Regions from separate parts of the Ligilactobacillus sp. LYQ139 genome, predicted to be linked through region 2. Evidence: riboswitches for the same ligand, from Rfam matches in the RefSeq annotation. Region 2 holds a riboswitch; each other region holds the start of a gene.
The links. A riboswitch is a leader RNA that binds a small molecule or an ion and turns the genes downstream of it on or off. The one in region 2 is predicted to bind lysine.
Positions count from the first base shown of each region.

Region 1: linked by a shared signal. The riboswitch ahead of ACI3E1_RS04445 (amino acid permease) and the one ahead of lysA (diaminopimelate decarboxylase) in region 2 are both predicted to bind lysine.
Region 3: linked by a shared signal. The riboswitch ahead of yjeM (glutamate/gamma-aminobutyrate family transporter YjeM) and the one ahead of lysA (diaminopimelate decarboxylase) in region 2 are both predicted to bind lysine.

Region 1 covers NZ_JBJFZW010000004.1:1,929-6,857, reverse strand. Annotated here, with positions in the region: gene ACI3E1_RS04460 (DUF1634 domain-containing protein) at 49-363, opposite strand; gene ACI3E1_RS04455 (sulfite exporter TauE/SafE family protein) at 461-1,309, opposite strand; gene ACI3E1_RS04450 (zinc-ribbon domain-containing protein) at 1,458-2,360, shown strand; lysine riboswitch at 2,402-2,577, shown strand; gene ACI3E1_RS04445 (amino acid permease) at 2,685-4,157, shown strand; gene serS (serine--tRNA ligase) at 4,414-4,929, shown strand, end outside.
Region 2 covers NZ_JBJFZW010000001.1:60,669-65,597, forward strand. Annotated here, with positions in the region: gene dapF (diaminopimelate epimerase) at 1-857, opposite strand, end outside; gene ACI3E1_RS00290 (aspartate kinase) at 802-2,169, opposite strand; lysine riboswitch at 2,357-2,544, shown strand; gene lysA (diaminopimelate decarboxylase) at 2,651-3,964, shown strand; gene dapD (2,3,4,5-tetrahydropyridine-2,6-dicarboxylate N-acetyltransferase) at 3,967-4,680, shown strand; gene ACI3E1_RS00305 (N-acetyldiaminopimelate deacetylase) at 4,680-4,929, shown strand, end outside.
Region 3 covers NZ_JBJFZW010000005.1:44,495-49,423, forward strand. Annotated here, with positions in the region: gene ACI3E1_RS05450 (ribose-phosphate diphosphokinase) at 1-562, opposite strand, end outside; gene glmU (bifunctional UDP-N-acetylglucosamine diphosphorylase/glucosamine-1-phosphate N-acetyltransferase GlmU) at 632-2,041, opposite strand; lysine riboswitch at 2,206-2,379, shown strand; gene yjeM (glutamate/gamma-aminobutyrate family transporter YjeM) at 2,492-4,030, shown strand; gene ACI3E1_RS05465 (metal-dependent transcriptional regulator) at 4,191-4,838, opposite strand.

The DNA of each region.
Region 1 (4,929 bases), on a different contig from region 2:
TTGCGGGAATTAGAATGGATTCCCTAATTACAAAGTTACGGGTAAAGATTACCTACTGTGTCCCATGATAAAACTGAAAATGAGGATAAGCAACACAATCGTTGTTAAGACAACGTAAAGTATGTCCTTTTCCTTAACGAAGGAGTAGATAGAAACAACCACCCGTAAAACTGGCGTTAACAGCAAAAGGAACAATCCCCCCATCATGATAGCCGCCGGTTTTAGTGTGCAAATCCCGGTTACAATTCCTGTGAGGGTTGTGGGGAAGAAGTTTTTCGTTGCATAGCCGCCGCCATGACGAATAAACAGCAGAAGTAATCCGATTAACATAACAACGGCTGCAAAAATTACTCCGATCCGCATGATATGACCGATTAGCAGTGCAACATCTTGTTCCTTATCAACACCCGTTTGGTTGTGCGTGAGTTTATTTTGTTGGTTTTTTTCGTTCATTTCATCATCACCCAATGTTAATTCCAAATGCTTTCAGGGCCATCTGTAATCCAAGGTACAAGAAAACCGGGACAAAGATCATGCGTAGGATCCGCGTTGGCAGTTTTTGCATAATCCGGCTACCAAGTAGGGAGCCGACAAGAATTCCTAGAGCCAAAGGAACGGCGATTTCTGGCCGGATGGCGCCGCTAAAGAAATAAACCGTTGCTGATGCGGCGGCCGTAACCCCCATCATTAGGTTACTCGTTGCACTTGATGGCTTTAGGGGCATCTTCATGGCGTTATCAAGTGCCATGACCTTGAATGCTCCTGAACCAATTCCCAGCATTCCAGAAGCAAGCCCAGCCCCAAACATAATGGCTAACCCGCCGGGAATATTTTGAACATCGTAATGCACTTCCTCGTGGGTGTTCTTATCGTAGTAAGAACTGTTGAGCTTGAAACGGACAGCCCATTTATCAGGTTTTGCCCGGTGAAGCACTTCCTCACCAGCCATTAATTTCCGCACCATGTTAAGTGATGCGAAGAGTAAGAGGCATCCAAACAGAAAATATAGAATCTTACCGTTCATTGACCCGGTTAAGAGGGCCCCAATGACGGCCCCGCTGGCTGTGGCCACTTCTAAGAACATGGCAACCCGAAGGTTGATTAAGTCGTCTTTTAAAAAAGCGATGGTTGAACCAGAGCTGGTGGCAATCACCGCGATGATGCTTGCTCCGATAGCGTACTTAATGTTGAGCCCGAATAGGAGGGTGACGATTGGAGTGACAATCATCCCGCCCCCAATTCCAAGAATTGCGCCGAGCGTTCCGGCAAGGAACCCCACAAAAAGCATGATCGCTGCTGTTGTAATCATACGTAACGCTCCTTTTTATAAAATCACCTTCATTATACTCTTTTCAAAAAGACCGGCTGATTAAGTTTTGGTTCTGCTGCGGGTTAGTGCATAAAGTATGGTATATTGAAGGCAAACTGAAATATGACTAAGAACGGGTGAGGAGTTAATGTATACGTGTGAACGCTGTGGCCACCAGTTAGAAGGAAACCAAGACAAGTGTGCCTTTTGCGGTGCCCGGCAACAACGGGATAATGCTACGGGTGAAAAGAAAAAATGTAAGAAGTGTCACCGTGATATTCCGGTAAACGCTAATTTTTGTCCGTACTGTGGGGCGGATCAAGCATACCTCGATCCGAATGAACTCCACCAGGAAGAAGAGGAGGATCTCCAGGGAAAGACCGTGCAGGGTGACAGGCCAATTCGGGTGACAACAATCAATAGTGAGGAGGACCTTCAGCGGTTCTTGATGGAAATGCAGCAGCAAATGCAACGAGAACAGCAGCGGGTGCCACACCTTCCCCGAAATGAGTCAGCTGAACCGGGGATTATTCCTTCAACGAAGTTAATGATGCGGGATACGTTTGTTTTAGGAAAACGGATGGGCCGGGCAGATTTTTGGTGGGGAACGCTTGGATTGGTTTTATTGCTGGCCTGTTATACGGTGGTTGTTGGGCTAGGGGTTCAGCTGTTAGTTGAACTCGGAATTAGTAAAACACTTGCTCTTCGGGTTGGCTTTACCCTTGGAATGGCTGGAACAACGGCAGCTGTGATTTGTAACTTAACGGCTCAGGTTCGGCGGTTTCATGACGCTGAATTACCCGCGTTTTTCTTTCTTTTTATTATCCTGTTAGGGGATATTCCGCTGCTTTTATTGTGCATAAAGGGACAGGTAATTACTAATGATCGGTATACTTTTCAGGCTCCCCGGGAACGGATGATAGCGTTTGAACAGCACTTCCAGCAGCACCAGCAAGAAGCCAAACAAGAAGAGGAACAAGATGAAGCGGAGAACCGGGTGCGGAATGCGGGGAAACAGCATGATGAGCACCATGACGATCAAGATGAGTGAGTTAGGGATTGTATTTAAGCGCTAAGTTTGGTATTGTAACACTATCGAACAGAGGTTGCGGTAATCAGTAGTAACTTAGTTGAGGCAGGGGATTGCCATTGAAGCTAGGTGAAAGGGTGCACCGCCGAAGCCTTACCTGGATCCTCCCGGGTGAAGCTGGGCGTCTGGTTAAGAGCTGGACGACTGTCGCGGGTGACCGCGGAGCGCTATCGATATCCATGAATCAGAGATAACTGTGAAGTGAGTGGGGCGTAGTTCGAGGCTACGCCCTTTTTGGTGTTGATTAGTGTTTGCCTCAATAATATTACTGAGGAGGACGAACCCATGAAAAAGGATTCGCACGAATATTCACTAAAACGGGACTTAAAGACCCGGCATCTTTCGATGATTGCCCTCGGAGGAAGTATCGGGACGGGGCTGTTTGTCGCTTCGGGTTCCGCAATCTCTACGGCCGGCCCTGGAGGCGGGTTGATTGCCTACGTCGCAATTGGGGTGATGGTGTACTTCTTGATGACGTCACTGGGAGAAATGGCGACATACATGCCGGTGTCGGGATCATTTGCTACGTACACAAAGCGGTTTGTTGACCCGGCATTAGGCTTTGCGATGGGGTGGAATTACTGGTTTAACTGGGCAATCACTATTGCGGTTGATGTCTCAACGGCGGCATTGGTGCTGCAGTTCTGGTTCCCCCACGTTCCTAATTGGATTTTTAGTCTGGGCGCATTAAGCTTAGTCTTCTTGATTAACTTTCTCTCCGTTAGGTCGTACGGAGAGACAGAATACTGGTTATCCCTGGTAAAGATTGTTACCGTTATTGTTTTCTTGTTGGTTGGTTTTCTTACCATCTTAGGCATTATGGGAGGGGGCCATGCGGTTGGCCTTCGTAACTTCACATACAAGCAGGCCCCGTTTGTGGGCGGATTGCCGGCAATTCTCAACGTCTTTGTTGTTGCTGGATTCTCATTCCAGGGGACGGAACTTGTTGGGGTTACGGCTGGCGAATCAGCCACACCTGAAAAAAGTGTGCCGACAGCAATCAAGCAGGTTTTCTGGCGGATTCTGTTATTTTACATCCTGTCAATCTTCGTAATTGCTTGCATTATTCCGTATACCAGTCCGGATTTACTAGGTTCTTCGGCTAAGGATATTGCCATTAGCCCGTTCACGCTGGTCTTTAAACGGGTCGGGTTAGCCTCGGCGGCCTCCGTGATGAATGCGGTCATTCTTACGGCGGTTCTGTCATCGGCTAATTCGGGGATGTACGCATCAACCCGGATGTTAATGTCGCTGGGGCAAACCGGTGATGCTCCGCGGATTTTTGGCAAAGTGAACCAACGGGGAATTCCGCTTCCAGCGTTACTGGTAACAACATTGGTTGGGTTGGCCACGTTCTTGACGAGTATTTTTGGGCAAAAGGTTTATATTTTCTTAGTGGCTGCGAGCGGGTTAACCGGGTTTATTGCGTGGGTTGGAATTGCAATTTCGCATTATCGGTTCCGGCGGGCGTACGTTGCTCAGGGGAAGGACTTAAACGCTCTGAAGTACAAGGCAAAATGGTTCCCGTTTGGGCCGGTTATGGCGTTTGTAATGTGTATTTTAGTGATTGTGGGGCAAAATACTAAGGCGTTTACCCACCTTGACTGGTATCAAATTTTGATTACGTACATGTCGATTCCGTTGTTCTTCGGACTGTTTTTCTACTACAAATTCAAGCATCATACGAAGTTAATTCCGCTCAAGGAAGTTGACCTGACGACGACCCGGGTAACGGAGAAGAAACAGGTTGACAAGTAGGCGGAGCGGATTATACTGAAACCAAAGCTAAAGTGTTAAACATCATAATTCGCCATAAGTAGGTTTTCAGAGACGGGGAATGGTGAGAGCTCCGAACCGAAACTCCAGCGGGTTAAGTATGGGCGGGTAATGCCGCACGGGAGACCGTTACCTCAGTTGAGTGCGCAAGGAATGCGAACTTGGGTGGTACCGCGAAACGGAGTCCGTTCGTCCCATGGGATGACGGGCTCCGTTTACTTTTTTAAGGAGGAATACCATGTTAGACGTTAAGGATATTCGAAAGAACCCGGATGAATACAAACAGCGGTTGGCTGCCCGGGGAGTGACTGCGGACCAGATTGATCAATTAATTGCGGCGGATGCCAAGCGGCGGGAACTTCTCCAGCAAAGTGAAGAGCTCAAAAAAGAACGGAATGATGTTTCGGCAGCAATTGCTCAGGCCAAGCGAAATAAAGAAGATGCCACGAATGCGATTACCCGGATGCGGGAGGTTGGGCAGCAAATTAAGCAACTGGATAATGAATTGATGATGGTTCAAGAACAGGTTAAGGATATGGCTTCACGGTTGCCGAACCTTCCAAACCCGACCATCCCGATGAGTATGAATGAGGAAGACGCTGTTGAGATCAAAAAGGTGGGGACACCACGGGAGTTTGATTTTGAACCTAAGGCTCACTGGGACATCGGTGAGGACCTTGACATTCTTGATTTTGAACGGGGAGCGAAAGTTGCGGGTGCTCGGTTTGTGTATTACAAGGGATTAGGTGCTAAG
Region 2 (4,929 bases):
CGATGAACGATTGTTCGAACCATTCCCCCGGGATTTAAGACAGTGAGTGGTTGTTCAACTAACTCCGGATGGTAAGCAGTAACGTAGCTAAGACTGACTGCTGCCATTCCCGTACCACAGGCGTTCGTAAAGCCAACTCCTCGTTCGTAGGTTTGTACAAATAACGTGCGTTTACCTCGGATTTCAGCAAAACTAATATTCACGCCATCTGGGAAGTAACGGTTAGGAGCATTCAGGGTTGTTCCTAATCGCTTCAGGGTTGCTTGTGCCGCTTGAACCGATGGAACAAAGCTAATTAAGTGCGGATTAGGCACTGCAACTGCCGTAAAGCGTAAGTGGGGATCAAAGGCAGGAATAACGGCATTCACCACTGGATCATTTCCTAAATTAGTCATAGGTAACGCCGCTGGTTGAAACAAAACGGGTGAAATTTCAACACCAATTGCTGGCACCCCAGGAGCAAGGTCCTGATGAACCTGGACGGCAAGCGCCGCCTCGTCAGTTGCAACCTTAAATGACAACGTAGGCGCTTTGTGGGCCAAATACCTTGCAACCGTTCGCAATCCATTACCACACATTTTGGCATGGGTTCCATCACTGTTAATGATGACCATGCGTCCCTGACAGTCTGATTGCGTTGATGGTTGAACTAATAATACACCGTCAATATCCCGAAGTACGGGAATCCTTTGACGTAAAAAATCCGGAAATCGGCTCTCTATCACGGGTAACTGAGTAGACAGCGGTGGCGGAACAAGAGCAAACCGGTTCTCTGAACCATGTACACGAAAGATTTTCACTTTAAGCACCTTCTTTTTCAAAATAATTATAAATTGCAGCAATCCCGCGGTTAGCATCGTTTGCCCGAACGCCCACCATGATAGAAATCCGCGATGCTCCCTGGTTAATCATGTGGATAGCAACGTTTGCTTGCGCAAGGGCCGCAGTCACCCCGTTAGTTGTTCCAATCCGATCGTGCATCCCTTCCCCAACAACCATGATAATTGCGTAATCATCAATCCACTCAAGGCTATCTGGTTGGATTGCCGCTTGAATATCAAGGGCGATTTGCCGCCGGCGAACAGGTGTTAACTGAGCGGAACGCATGATAATGGTTAAATCGTCAATTCCAGACGGCATGTGTTCATACGAAATACCATGCGCTGATAGGATTTTTAAAATTTTAAGAGTTACGCCAACTTCCTTATTTAACAGGTACTTGTGCAGATATAGGGCACTAAAATCCCGCGCACAAGCAACCCCCGTGATCGTTGTTTGGGGGGTGAAATCATTGGCGGGAATAATACGGGTCCCTGGGTGATAGGGGGCGTTAGTATTCTTTACGATGACTGGGATTTTCCCCGCAATTGCTGGAATAAGGGCTTCATCGTGAAACACGGAAAAACCAGCGTATGCCAGTTCGCGCATTTCCCGATACGTCATTTCTTTGATGGGGCGCGGGTTGAGAATAATTGCTGGATTAGCCGCGTAAATCGCATCTACGTCCGTAAAGTTTTCGTAGCATTCGGCTGCCATTCCCCGCGCAATAATAGCGCCAGTAATGTCTGACCCCCCGCGAGAAAATGTGGCAATCTCTCCGGTAGAAGTATAACCGTAAAATCCCGGAACCACCAAAACTTCCTGGAAAGCTTGGAGCCGCACCAGGTGATCATAGGTTTCGGGGAGAACCGTTGCATTATTGGGGCCATGTTGATCACTTACAACAATTCCGGCTTCTTTGGGATCAATGAAACGAGCAGGAATCTTCTGATGATTGAGGAGGGCGGCGATCAGAAAGGCGGTTAGCCGTTCCCCAGTAGCCTTAAACGCGGCCATTAAATAGTCTGCGTTCGGGAAGGAAGTTTCCGCTAGGGAAACAATCGTTTGTGGAATAAACTGTAAGTCACTTTGCGGTAAATTAAAGTACGCAGCAATTTCGAAGTACCGGTGAATAATTTCTTCCCGAATTGCAGCGTAATCATCACGGTGAAGAACGGCGGTTGCGTACGCAATTAACAAATCCGTCACCTTAACATCATCGGCTGAACGTTTCCCGGGAGCAGATACCACCATTATTCGGCGTTTCGGGTCTTCCCTAATAATTGCGATTGCCTGCTTAACGTGTGGCCCATCTGCGAGCGAACTTCCCCCAAACTTAACGACTTTCATGTAATTTCCCCTCCAAATAAGAATTCTGTGAAAGATTACGTATTATTTTAATAACGCATTTGGTGCTGTCAACACCTAAAGTAAAACAAAAATAACAAATAGTGGTGCCATCTAAGGAAGAAAAAAATAATGAAAATTAAAATTCAATTAGCGATTGACATTTAGTAAATAGCAGTGTAGATTAAAAGCAAGTCGAAGAGGCGCGGCCAATATCAGTACCTTGGGTTAGTTTATTCCCGAACGATGATCCCAAGTGAAAGGAGCGGTCGCCGAAGCGCTGGAAAGGGAATTTTATTTCTGGTTTGCTGGGTTGAAGTTTAAGAGACTTCAGACTGTCGCAAGAAAATAAAGGCTTGCGGGGCGCTATCGACACCGGATTTCTACACTAATTTTAATTAATGATTACGTAGATTCCCCTGTGTGGCGCGCACACGGGGGATTTTTTTAGCGCCCTGTACTCAAAACGTATGGGGGAATTAAAATGTCATTTTCACACCAATTCGCAACAACGCCAACTGGTCACTTAATGCTCGGGGGATGTGATGCCCTGACACTTGCCCGTAAATACGGAACGCCACTAATCGTATACGACGTTGACCAGCTTGAGGCGGCTGTTTCTCAATTCACACAAACACTTGCCGCTTCGGGGCTCACATCTGCCGTTTGTTACGCAAGTAAGGCATTCTCGTGTATCGCAATCTACCAGTTAATGGCCCGTTTAGGGTGTCATGTTGATGTGGTATCAGGGGGAGAACTCTATACTGCGCTTCAAGCTCACTTCCCACCGGAGCGAATTTGTTTTCACGGAAATAATAAAACAAAAGCAGAGCTAGAATTTGCAATTACCAAGCATGTCGGGACAATTGTTATTGATAATTTCCACGAAATTAACTTACTAAAGCAAGTTTTGACTAACCAGAACGCTACGGTCAACGTGATGCTTCGGGTGACTCCTGGGGTACAGGCACACACTCATCGATACATTACGACCGGCCAAACTGACAGTAAGTTTGGGTTCGATCTCGCTTCAGGGCAGGCAACTACCGCATTGCAGTGGATTTTAGCTTGTCCCCGCATGAACTTCATTGGGGTTCATGCTCACATCGGTTCACAAATCTTTGTACCGGATGGCTTCATTACGGAAATTAACCGATTATGCACCCTTATTGCACAGTGGGCCCGTAACTTTGCGGTAATCCCCGCCGTACTTGATATTGGCGGGGGATTTGGCATTCAGTATACAAATGATGAGCACCCGGTTCCCGTGAAGACGATTCTTCAAACAATTACCACCACTGTCAAACAATCTTTTAAGCAAGCCCATTTGCCACTGCCAGCCTTGTGGGTCGAACCCGGGCGGGCCATCGTTGGTCCCGCCGGAACTACGCTATATACCGTAGGGAGTGAAAAACACCTCCCCGGGAGATTACCGTACGTCGCCGTCGACGGAGGGATGGGCGATAACATTCGACCAGCCCTATACGATGCCCACTACACTGCATTAAATGCTGCATGTCCAACCGCCCCCGCAATTAACCGGATTCGGTTAGTTGGAAAGTACTGCGAATCGGGAGATGTTTTAGTGGATGATTTACGAATTGCACCGTTATCCGCAGGAGACATTGTGGCGATACCGGTAACCGGCGCATATGGTTATTCGATGGCATCTAATTACAACCGAAATTGCCGGCCGGCAGTCGTTTTTGCACAGCGCGGACATTCGCAACTCGTAATTCGACGTGAAAGCTATTCACAACTAGTAATTAATGATTTGCCGTATGAAGGGAGTAATTAAAAATGAAGCAAATGAATACCCAAGAAATAATTGACTACATTGGAAACGCCCCTAAAACAACGCCCGTTCGGGTTTACCTTCAAGGAAAATTTACGACTGTTACGTTCCCAGCAGAAATCACCAGTTTTCATACACCAACCATGGCAATTTTGATTGGTGATTGGGGAAAGATTAAGCCCTTTATTACGGCGCATGCCACAGTAATTGAAACAACCCACGTCGAAGTACTTGCTCGAAATAGCGCCGTTCCGCTGCTAGACTACATTGACACGGATGCTCGGATTGAACCCGGAGCAATTATCCGGGACCAGGTTAAAATTGGAAACCGGGCAGTCATTATGATGGGAGCCATCATTAACATCGGCGCTGTAATCGGGGAAGAATCGATGATCGATATGGGCGTAGTCCTAGGGGGCCGAGCGCAAGTCGGCCGGCATTGTCATATTGGCGCGGGGAGCGTTTTAGCCGGAGTAATTGAACCAGCAAGCGCGCAACCAGTTGTTATTGAGGACAACGTTATGGTTGGCGCCAATGCAGTTGTACTAGAAGGCGTCCGGGTTGGCCACGGGGCAGTCATTGCCGCGGGCGCAGTGGTGACACATGATGTGGATCCCAACACCGTCGTTGCTGGGGTCCCAGCTCGGATTATTAAAAAGAAAGATAACCGAACGGCAAACAAAACAGCACTTGAGGATGAATTAAGGGGGCTAGATTGATGACACAGTTTACGGATAATGATTTAGTCCAAATTCGGCGTCAGTTGCACCAAATTCCAGAACTTGCCCTCCACGAAGCAAGGACGCACGAATTACTCCTCCAAATTGTTAAATCGTTTAACCAACGATACCTGACAATTCGAACGATTCCTGAGCTTCCAACCGCCTTACTAGTCCGTGTTCAAGGGAGTGCATCACAGCGAATTATCGGTTACCGAGCAGACATTGATGCGCTCCCCGTTACGGAGA
Region 3 (4,929 bases), on a different contig from region 2:
CAGCAAGTTTCCGGGCTCGGGAAACACCCCCATGATCAGGAGAAACAACCACTGCATCTTTATCTAAATTATTAGTTAAAAAGTAATCTGCTAACAGCGGCGCCCCCATCAGGTGGTCAACCGGTATATCAAAGAAGCCCTGAATTTGAGCAGCGTGGAGGTCAAGCGCAATCACCCGGTTAGCCCCTGCCTTTTCAATCATATCAGCCACCAACTTAGCGGTAATTGGCTCCCGGGAGCGCACTTTCCGATCCTGCCGGGCATAACCATAATACGGAATTACAACATTAATCGTTGCCGCACTAGCCCGCCGCAAAGCATCAATCATGATCAACAGTTCCATCAGGTTATCGTTCACCGGCGCCGACGTTGACTGGACGATAAAAATCTCGTCCCCCCGGACACTTTCCTCAATGTTAATCCGAATTTCTCCGTCACTAAACCGGTCAACCGACGTCTTCCCCAGCGGAATCCCCATGGCGTCAGCAATCTTCTGTGCTAACGGCTTATTAGAATTCAACGCAAACAGCTTAATCTTTGAGTCTGAATTATGTCCCGACATGGTAGCCTCCATATGTTTAAATCTATGGTTAATTCTAATTCATGCACCGTCATTCAAGCAAGCAGATTCCTACTTTTCACCGTACTTTTCAGCATTTTTCTTTGCGGCTTCCGCCACCGGATAACGATCGTAATATCCCTTCTTATTAACTTGCCGACCACGAGCAATCCCCATGGCGTGGGGCGCAACGTCATCCGTTATCGTTGACCCCGCTGCAACGTATGCATGGTCCCCAATTTCAACCGGTGCAATAATGTTTGATCCGCTTCCGATGAACGAATAATCGCCAACATTCGTATGGTGTTTGTTTTCACCATCGTAGTTAACGAAGACCGTCCCACATCCAATATTAATTTCTTTCCCCAGGGTGGCATCCCCAACATAGGTAAGGTGCCCCACCTTGGTGTTTTGACCAATCTGCGCGTTCTTAATTTCGCAGAAGTTTCCGATATGAACCCCTTCACCAATCTCTGCCTTTGGCCGGAGGTGACTGTACGGTCCAATATTACTATCCTTATGCATTACCGCATTTTCAAGGAATGATGCCGTTACCGTTACGCCATTCTCAATGACACTATCCCGAATCTCGGAGTGCGCGCCAACCACACAATCACTCCCAATGATTGTCTTCCCTTTAAGCACCACCCCAGGTTCAATTACAGTATCGTTCCCAATCTGGACATCCGCATCAATGTACGTGGTCGCTGGGTCGATCATGGTAACCCCGTTTTGCATGTGGTGGGTGTTAATTCGCTGCTGCATCACCCGCGTTGCGTTTGCCAGCGCCACCCGATCATTAACGCCCATTGATTCCGTGAAGTCGTCCATTTGGAAGGCGTCGACCTGTTTACCAGCCTGTTTTAAGATACCAATGACATCCGTGAGGTAGTACTCACCCTGCGCGTTATCGTTGGATAACTGGTGAAGTGCGGCAAATAATTCCTTATTATCAAAGCAATACACACCCGTGTTAATTTCCTGAACAGCTGCTTCTTCTGAAGTTGCGTCCTTCTGTTCAACAATCTTGGCAACCGTTTCATCCGCATTCCGGATAATCCGTCCATAGCCAAACGGTTGTTCCGTATGCGCCGTTAAAACCGTGGCTGCCGCTCCTTGTTGCTCGTGGTAAGCAAACAACTGTTTAAACGTCGTCGCGGTAAATAATGGGGTATCACCACACGTTACGAGGGTAACGCCATCCTTGGGACCCAAAACATCCTCCGCTTGCATCACGGCGTGCCCCGTTCCAAGCTGTTCCGCCTGCAAAGCATAGGTGGTTCGCTCACCAAGAAGGCGCTTAACCTGATCCGCACCGTGACCAACAATAGTCACAATCTGGTCAATTCCAACCTGCTCCAGTTGAGTTAATACGTGATCAACCATTGCCCTCCCACAAACGGGGTGGAGGACCTTATATAACTTCGACTTCATTCGGGTTCCCTGACCTGCTGCTAAAATCACTGCATATTTCTCTGTCATAATTCCTCAAATCCTTTATTAACTAACTAATCTTAATCTTACTCCATGTCCTGAAGAGACGCAATTTTAGCTTCAAATCATAATTCCAACATTTAATAGAATAATTGAAAAAATATTCGCCTTTCCTTGACGATCACGAATGAACGTAGTATAAAGTTGGTAAATAAGGTAATAGAGGTCGCGACCAATAAGAGTACCTTTTCGGAGGCTTGCCCACGCCGATGATGAAAAGCGAAAGGAGCGGTTGCCGAAGCATCAGTTCTTGGGATGAGCTGAGTGCTGGGACGTAGTTGAATAAGCTACGGACTGTCGCAGTAATGCGGAGCGCTATTCACACGGAACGGATAAACCCCTCCTGGTGCATGTGGTGCCCGGAGGGGTTTTCTTCACCAGTAGTGTTAGCCAACCTTTATTAATTATTTAATCCAATTAATTAAGGAGCGGTTACTGATGGAAAACAGTCAACGCAAAATGTCAATGTGGAGCCTGGTCTTAATGATCTTTGCCGCCATTTATGGGCTTGGTAATACGACCGTCGGCTTCTACCAAATGGGATACGGTGCAATGCTCTGGTACGTTTTAGGGGCACTATTCTTCTTCATCCCTAGTTCACTTATGTTCGCGGAATATGGTTCCGCCCTCCAAGACAGCCAAGGAGGAATCTACTCGTGGCTCCAAGCTAGCGTCGGCGAAAAGCCCGCGTTCATCGGAACTTTTATCTGGTACGCAGCATGGGTTATCTGGCTGGTGACAAACTTCTCAACGATTTCAGTTTCAATCTCGGGGGCTATTTTTGGAAGGGATACTACCCAGTCATGGCACCTCTTCGGATTAACGTCCAACCAAACACTTGGATTAATCGGAATTACCCTCCTCGTCTTCGCGACGTTCGTATCAACCCGCGGGTTTGATAAGATTGAAAAAATCGCCAGTTTCTGTGGAACGTTTATTATTGGAGTAGCCATCTTCTTTCTTATTGTCAGTGCTATCTACCTGGTAGTCGTTCATGGTCACCTCGCTCAACCATTAACCACCCAGAGTATGGTAAGATCCCCGAATCCCGCATTCGACTCACCCATCGCACTAATGTCGTTCTTTGTTTACGCGGTCTTTGCGTATGGCGGAATGGAAACGATGGGCAGCACCATCGATAAGGTAAAGGACCCAGACAAAAATTTCCCACGGGGGATTATCATTGCCGCTATCGGCATGATTGTAATCTACTGCATCGGTGTCCTTGCTTGGGGGGTTACCGCTAACTGGCACCGGGTTTTAAGTGGCAGCAACGTTGACCTGGGGAACATTACCCTGGTATTAATGAGTAACCTTGGATATTCAATTGCGCACACTCTTCTCCACACATCCGTTGCCACCGCAAAAATATGGGGATTATGGGCCGACCGGATTATCGGGATTGAAGAAATCTTTTCAATTTTTGGGGCCATCTTCATCCTCATCTACTCCCCGTTAAAGACAATGATTATTGGAACCCCGCAACGGTTATGGCCAACTAAACTCACCAAGCTCAATGAACACGGAATGCCAGCAACTGCCATGTGGCTCCAAACCATTATGGTTGTGCTGATTATCCTCGGGGTTTCCTTTGGGGGTAAATCCGCGCAGGCATTCTACACTGTTCTGCAGGATATGAACAACGTCACAACCTCCATGCCGTATCTCTTCTTGATTGCGGCCTTCCCGTTCTTTAAGAAACGGCATGACTTAGAACGGCCATTTGAGATCTACACCAACCGGGCATTGACCACAACAGTTTCGTTTATTAGCTGGACTACCGTTTTCATGGGGATCGTCTTTACGGTTATCCAACCACTCCTTCAACACGACCTTTATACCGCCTTCTGGACGGTCTTTGGCCCAGTCTTCTTCGGCATCGTTGGCTGGAGCTTCTACTCCCTAGCTGGTTACCGGCAGCGCCACCGAACTGCAACGGAAATTCCCGTTGCAGAAGAGCTAAACAGCAACGATTAGTTACCATAATAAAAAATGAGGGTGTGACGAATGTCACACCCTCATTACTATTTTCGTTAATTCGGTGCCAAGGCAACCGGGCCAAATAGAAGTACTAACCGCCGAATCTTTCCCTTGCGATTCACGCGGCTTGCCCATCACCCGTTTTCTTCGTCCACGATTACTCCCGGACAAAAATATAATTTGCTGCTTTGTAACCAACGTCAAATTGTTTGCCATTATCTAACCGAACTACAACGGGGCCTTCAAACGGTGTATGCTGTTCAACAGTTAGTTGATCGCCGATGTCAAGGCCACTGCCGTCTAAGTACGTTAGGAGTTCATGGTTATCCGTAAACCGCTCCACCGTTACGCTCATCCCATCCGGGACACTCACCAGCGTTTGGTGACTCTCCTCAACATAGCGGCCATCCTTGTCAGGAATTACGCCCCCGTGCGGGCACCGCGTTGGATGACCGAGATATTCATCAAGGTGATTCATTAAGTTTTCACTCATATCATGTTCGAGGACTTCCGCATCGGCGTGAATATCTTCCAACTTATAATGTAGTTTATCTACTAAAAACGTCTCCCATAACCGGTGCCGCCGAATTAGTGCAGCCGCAAGGCGTTCGCCCGTCTTTGTTAGCCGCACTCCCGCGTACGGAACATAGTGCACCAATCCCTCTGCGGCAAGTTTGTTTACCATTTCAGTTACAGAGCCCGCAACAACGTTTAACCCCACCGCAATCTGTTTATTTGTAATTTCTTTTTTGGTTCCACCCAACTCAAAGATAATTTTCAAATAGTCCTGTTTCTTCGGCGTCATGCTTGATCCCCCAGTACTCCGCTTCAATTACCGCTTCCATTATAGCAATCTTTATCTTTCAGGGAAACGCTTTTTTGGGTATCCCAAAAAT